2 regions of the Agrobacterium sp. 5Ca39 genome follow, and region 2 is predicted to be linked to the other one. Evidence: predicted binding sites of a transcription regulator. Region 2 holds the regulator's gene; the other holds the start of a gene.
What was found. Region 2 encodes PhoB, which activates phosphate uptake and scavenging genes when phosphate is short. Its sites were predicted from a motif close to TGTCATNNANCTGTCAT; they were not measured.

Region 1: a site for PhoB is predicted at 1,870-1,886, ahead of ACZ47E_RS06040 (UDP-2,3-diacylglucosamine diphosphatase). Genes of this name have one in related genera too.

What each region holds. Positions count from the first base shown of each region.
Region 1 covers NZ_AP026436.1:1,228,697-1,232,109, forward strand. Annotated here, with positions in the region: gene dgcA (N-acetyl-D-Glu racemase DgcA) at 1-678, shown strand, start outside; gene ACZ47E_RS06040 (UDP-2,3-diacylglucosamine diphosphatase) at 976-1,815, opposite strand; gene ACZ47E_RS06045 (NADP-dependent malic enzyme) at 2,045-3,413, shown strand, end outside.
Region 2 covers NZ_AP026436.1:103,712-107,124, reverse strand. Annotated here, with positions in the region: gene ACZ47E_RS00505 (GcrA family cell cycle regulator) at 364-897, shown strand; gene phoB (phosphate regulon transcriptional regulator PhoB) at 1,188-1,871, opposite strand; gene phoU (phosphate signaling complex protein PhoU) at 1,902-2,627, opposite strand; gene pstB (phosphate ABC transporter ATP-binding protein PstB) at 2,723-3,413, opposite strand, start outside.

The DNA.
Region 1 (3,413 bases), 1.1 Mb from region 2:
ATGAGCGGCCAGAGCGTCGCCGAGCAGGTCCTCGGACAGGAGGCAGAGCCGCTCGTCACAGCCTATACGATTTCGCTTGCAGACCCTGAGACCATGGCCGCAAAGACCGCGGAGAACGCCGGACGTCCGCTTCTGAAGATCAAGACCGGCACAGCCGACGATGAAGCCCGCCTGCGGGCCGTCCGCGCAGCCGCACCCGAGGCGCGCATCATCATCGATGCCAACGAAGGCTGGAACGACGACAATATCGAATATTATCTGAGGCTTGCGGCAGAACTGAAGATATCGCTGATCGAACAGCCCCTGCCCGCCGGCAAGGACGCCATTCTCTCCCGTATCGACCATCCGGTGCTGATCTGCGCCGATGAAAGCGTGCATTCCACAAAGGACCTCACCGGCCTGCGCGACCGCTACGACGCGATCAACATCAAGCTCGACAAGACCGGCGGCCTGACGGAGGCGCTTGTCATGAAGGTGGAGGCCGAAAGGCTCGGTTTCACCATCATGGTCGGCTGCATGCTCGGCACCTCGCTGGGCATGGCGCCCGCCGTGCTTGCCGCGCAGGGCACGGCCTTTGCCGATCTCGACGGCCCGCTGCTTTTGGCCGAGGATCGGGAGCCTGGGCTGGTTTATGAAGGGTCGCTTGTTTATCCGGCGCGGCCGGAATTGTGGGGGTAGAGCTCTCGCTAAGGATCCGGACTGGGTTGGTGCCTAGAGGCTGCATTCGCACCCTCTCTCCGGTGCGTCACCGGAAGGTTACTGAGAAGCCTCTAAAGCCTCACCTCCGTCATGCCGGACCTGATCCGGCATCCAGCCACGGCGCGTCTGCGCCGTGAGAAATAAGTCTTACGCGATCAAAGACTTGATCGCACTGGATCCCGGCTCAGGGCCGGGATGACGGTATGCGGATGCTACAATTTCAACCAACACTCGTTTACAGGTGAGCCTACCATCAGCGCCCGTCAAACGCTCCAATCAGGCCGCGTGCTTGCCAATCAGCCCCGGAATATTCACCGGCTCCATTTCGTCCGATGTCTGCTCGGCAACCACTTCGCTCGTCTGCATCCAGGTGATCAGCTCGAAGCTGCCATCGGCGTTCTCGGCAATCGCCGTGCAGCTTTCCACCCAGTCGCCGGTGTTGATGTAACGTATGCCGTCCATGTCTTCCATGACGGCGTGGTGAATATGGCCACAGATCACGCCGTCGACATTGTTGCGCCGGGCTTCATCCGCCACCACACGCTGGAATTCACCGATGAAGTTGACGGCGTGTTTCACCTGCAGCTTGGCCCAGGCCGAAAACGACCAGTAAGGCAGGCCGATGCGGCGGCGTACGGCGGCGATGGCGATATTGATGGCGATTGCTGCGTCATAGGCCCAGTCGCCGAGATAGGCGAGCAGGCGGGCGTTGCGCACCACCACGTCGAACTCGTCGCCATGGATGATGAGATATTTCCTGCCGTCGGCCGCCTCATGGATCATGCGTTCGGCCACTTCGATGCCGCCGAAATGCATGCCGGGGAACTCCCGCAGGAATTCATCGTGATTGCCGGGAATATACACGATGCGGGTTCCCTTGCGGGCCTTGCGCAGCAGTTTCTGCACCACGTCGTTGCAGCCCTGCGGCCAGTACCAGCTGCGGCGCAGGCGCCAGCCGTCGACGATGTCACCGACGAGAATGATCGTTTCGGCCTCGTGATGTCTGAGGAAGTCCAGCAGATAGTCAGTCTTGGCCGCCTTGGAACCAAGATGAACATCCGAAATGAAAAGCGTTCTGAACTGTCTGGTTTCGATTTGACCGGCCACGGATTTCATCCCCCTGTTCGGTTGCGTCCCTGCGGCTTTCTTCCCTCTCAGAACCAGACTCGTGTTTCAGCAACATGACAGCGGCCGTTTTTTGCAGGGAATATGACGAAACGCTTCACGAAAACGCGAATAAGCCGTGGCCGCATTTGCATAAGACGCCCGTAAATAACGGCTGTACCACGGGGAAGTTTGTTGTATTCAGGGGTCCGAAATAAAACCAGATACGACGGTGGAAGACATGACCTCTCACGATAAGAACAACACGCCCGCCAACACGGCAAAGGCCGACATCGAAGAACAGGCGCTCTTTTTCCACCGCTATCCGCGCCCCGGCAAGCTGGAGATCCAGGCCACCAAGCCGCTCGGCAACCAGCGCGATCTGGCGCTCGCCTATTCGCCGGGTGTCGCCGCACCCTGCCTCGCCATCCATGAAAATCCGGAAATGGCGGCGGACTACACCGCCCGCGCCAATCTCGTCGCCGTCATCTCCAATGGCACGGCCGTGCTTGGCCTCGGCAATATCGGCCCGCTCGCCTCCAAGCCCGTGATGGAAGGCAAGGCCGTCCTTTTCAAGAAATTCGCCGGTATCGACGTTTTCGATATCGAGATCGACGCGCCCGGCATTAACGACATGGTTTCCACCATCGCAGCGCTGGAACCCACCTTCGGCGGCATCAACCTTGAAGACATCAAGGCGCCGGAGTGTTTCGAGGTGGAGCGCCAGCTGCGCGAGAAGATGAACATCCCCGTCTTCCACGACGACCAGCACGGCACCGCGATCATCGTCGCCGCCGCTGTCACCAACGCTCTGGAACTGGCCGGAAAGTCCCTGTCCAGCGTCAAGATCGTTGCCTCGGGCGCCGGTGCGGCAGCCCTTGCCTGCCTCAATCTCCTCGTTGCGATGGGCGCGAAGAAAGAAAACATCTGGGTCCACGACATCGAGGGCCTCGTTTATGACGGCCGCAATACGCTGATGGACGAGTGGAAGGAAGTTTACGCCCAGAAGACCGACAAGCGCGTGCTGGCCGAAACGATCGACGGCGCCGATGTCTTCCTCGGCCTGTCGGCGGCAGGCGTTCTGAAGCCGGAACTGCTGGAGCGCATGGCGGAGAACCCGCTGATCCTCGCGCTTGCCAACCCCAAGCCAGAAATCATGCCGGAAGAGGCGCGTGCCGCCCGCCCGGACGCGATGATCTGCACCGGCCGTTCGGATTTCCCGAACCAGGTCAACAACGTGCTCTGCTTCCCCTATATCTTCCGCGGCGCGCTCGATTGCGGCGCGACGACGATCAACGAGGAAATGAAGATGGCCGCCGTGCAGGCCATCGCGGAACTCGCGCGTGAGGAAGTCTCCGAAGTGGCCGCCAAGGCTTACAGCGGCGAAACGCCGATCTTCGGCCCGACCTACCTCATCCCCTCGCCCTTCGATCCGCGCCTTATCCTGCGCATTGCCCCGGCCGTTGCCCGTGCTGCCGCCGCAAGCGGCGTTGCCGCCCGGCCGATCACCGATTTCGAAGCCTATCTCGACCAGCTGAACCGCTTCGTCTGGCGCTCGGGTTTCATCATGAAGCCTGTCTTCAACGCCGCAAAGGCCGCCGAAAAGAAGC
Region 2 (3,413 bases):
GCCTGAAAATCAAAAATGCCGCCTCGCGGCGGCAGGGGCACTATTGTCACTTCGCTTGCCGATGTCAACAAAAGTCCGTATTTCCTAGGCTTCTCAAGCCCTAGTAGGTGGCAGGTCGCGAGGCCCAAGGTGTTGCCTTTCTGACTCAACTCGCCAGCAAGTTGGGGAAAACCGGAAAATCGATTCGAGATGATTCCCGCGACTCTTGCCACGGAGTCTGCGTGGCACTAGGTTAATCGCTAATTACTAGACTGCATTGCGGCGGAACTAGTCACCAAAAATCAGGCAGAAACCACGCTCGCGGCATGCCCGCGAGACGGAGAAGGATTCTGTCGAAATACACGCGAAAAGCGGAGAAGCGGCATGAACTGGACAGACGAGCGGGTCGAGAAACTCAAGAAATTGTGGGCCGAAGGACTGAGCGCCAGCCAGATAGCAGCTCAGCTGGGCGGCGTCAGCCGCAATGCCGTGATCGGCAAGGTCCATCGTCTTAATCTGCCCGGACGCGTCAAGGCTGGCGGCCCGGTGACGTCGGCGCGTTCTGCGCCCAAGCGGACTGCTGCACCTGCCCCGCGCACGGCGAATTTCGCTGGCCGCGTCAACGCTGCACCTGCTCGGATCCTGACCCGCTCCAACGCGGCGACCGCTCTTCAGGAAGAGGTCGGCATCGAAACCGCTGAAATTCTCGATTACGTTCCTTCCAGAAACGTCGTTACTCCGATCTCCCGCCGGCTGACGCTGACGGAACTGACGGAGCGCACCTGCAAGTGGCCGGTCGGCGACCCCCTGAAAGACGATTTCCATTTCTGCGGCTGTGAAGCGCTGGAATCGTCACCTTATTGCAAATTCCATGCGAAACTCGCCTACCAACCGGTCAGCGAACGCCGCAAGGCTTGAGTGTTGCGGCACACATTTGACACTCAAAAACTACGGGCCTTCGGGCCCGTTTTTTTTGTGACAAAATACCGCGCTTCCCGGACAGCGACAGCAGAACATCAAGGCTTATTCATCGTCGTCGGGTTTCGCCCCTCAATCGAATTTCGGTGGACTCTCAACCGCTCGTCAAAGGGATGAAATTATCGTGCTTGCGGAAGGTTCAAAATAAAAAGGCCCGACACCAGACCGGTTTCGGGCCTTTTCATTTTGGCGGAACGTCATGCTGAGGGGAACCCTCAGTTCGGTTCCGATCAGGCTTCCATCGAATATCCGGCACCGCGCACGGTGCGGATGACATCCTGCATATGGGAAAAGTTGAGCGCCTTGCGCAGACGTCCGACATGCACGTCAACCGTCCGCTCATCCACATAGATATCGTGACCCCAGACGCCGTCCAGCAATTGCGAACGGGAGAACACGCGGCCCGGAGAGGTCATCAGGAATTCCAGCAGGCGGAACTCCGTCGGACCGAGACGCACCTCGCGGCTTTTGCGGTGAACGCGATGCGTCTCGCGATCCAGCTCGATATCGCCGCACTTCAGCACCGAAGACAGAACCTCCGGACGGGCCCGGCGCAGCATGGCCTTGACGCGGGCCATCAGTTCCGGCGTGGAAAACGGCTTGACCACATAATCGTCCGCGCCGGTGGCGAGGCCGCGAACCCGTTCGCTTTCCTCGCCGCGCGCCGTCAGCATGATGATGGGAAGGCGCTCGGTTTCCGGCCGCATCCTGAGCCTACGGCACAGCTCGATACCGGAAACGCCGGGAAGCATCCAATCCAGGATGAGCAGATCCGGAATACGTTCCTGCAGCCTGATCTCTGCCTCGTCTCCACGGGGTATGGTGTCGACGTCATATCCCTCAGCCTCGAGATTGTAACGAAGCAGGACGCTCAGCGCTTCCTCATCTTCCACAACTGCAATCTTGGGCACCATATGCTAACTCCGCAAGCCGCTGCTTGTCTGTTACTCGGTCACCGAACCGAGCGTGTTGGAACTGTCGTCCTTCGGACGCTCGCCCTCCGGCTGGCTGCCGGTGGTCATGTAATAGATCGTCTCGGCGATGTTGGTGGCATGGTCACCGATGCGCTCGATATTCTTGGCGCAGAACAGAAGATGCGTGCAGGTGGTGATGTTGCGCGGATCTTCCATCATGTAGGTCAGAAGCTCGCGGAAGAGCGAGGTATACATGGCGTCGATTTCCTCGTCGCGCTCGCGAATGGCATTGGCCTTTTCGGCGGAACGTGTCGAATAGACGTCAAGGACTTCTTTGAGCTGTACCAACGCCAGCTCCGACAGGTGCTCTATGCCGCGGGCGAGTTTGCGCGGCACGCCCGTTCCGGCCACCGCGATGACACGCTTGGCAGTATTCTTGCCGAGGTCGCCAACGCGCTCGAGGTCCGCTGCAATACGCAGCGTGCCGATGATCTCGCGAAGGTCTGCCGCCATCGGCTGGCGCTTCGCAATGGTGACGATGGCCTTGTCGCCGATCTCTCGCTCGGAATGATCGAGGATAGCGTCATCGGAAATGACCTTCTGGGCAAGCGCGGCGTCGGAATTGACGAGCGCACGCACGGCGTCGGCACACATCTGCTCGGCGAGACCACCCATCTCGGCGATGCGTCGCGTCAGGAACTTCAGTTCGTCATCATAAGCAGACAGAATATGCGAATGGGTCGTTGTCTGGTTCACGGTCTATTCCTCCGGCTTGGCCTTGCATGCGACCGCCCGAAGCGGGGCCGCAGCGGCACCAGTCTTGTTGGGTTGCGATAAAGCGCCGGCCGCGATCAGCCGAAGCGGCCCATGATGTAATCCTGCGTGCGCTGGTCATCCGGATTGGTGAACATCTTGTCGGTTTCATTTTCCTCGACAAGGTGACCGAGATGGAACATGGCCGTACGCTGGGAAACACGTGCCGCCTGCTGCATGGAGTGCGTGACGATAACAATCGTGTAATTGGTGCGCAGTTCGTGGATCAGTTCCTCGACCTTGGCAGTGGCGATCGGATCCAGCGCCGAGCAGGGTTCGTCCATCAGGATCACTTCCGGGCTGACGGCAACGGCGCGTGCAATGCACAGGCGCTGCTGCTGACCGCCGGAAAGACCGGTGCCGGATTCGTGCAGGCGATCCTTAACCTCGTTCCAGAGACCCGCCTTCTGAAGGCTCTGCTCAACGATCTGGTCCATATCCGCCTTGTTGCGGGCGAGACCGTGAATGCGTGGACCGTAGGAAATGTTTTCGTAGATCGACTTCGGAAAAGGGTTTGGCTTCTGGAACACCATGCCGACGCGGGCGCGCAACTCCACGACGTCAATCGCCTGATCATAGATATCGTCGGCGTCGAGCGTGATCTTGCCCGTGACCCGGCAACCGTCGATCGTGTCGTTCATACGGTTCAGGGTACGCAGGAAGGTGGATTTGCCGCAGCCGGACGGGCCGATAAGCGCGGTTACCGTATTTTCGCGAACGTTGAGGTTC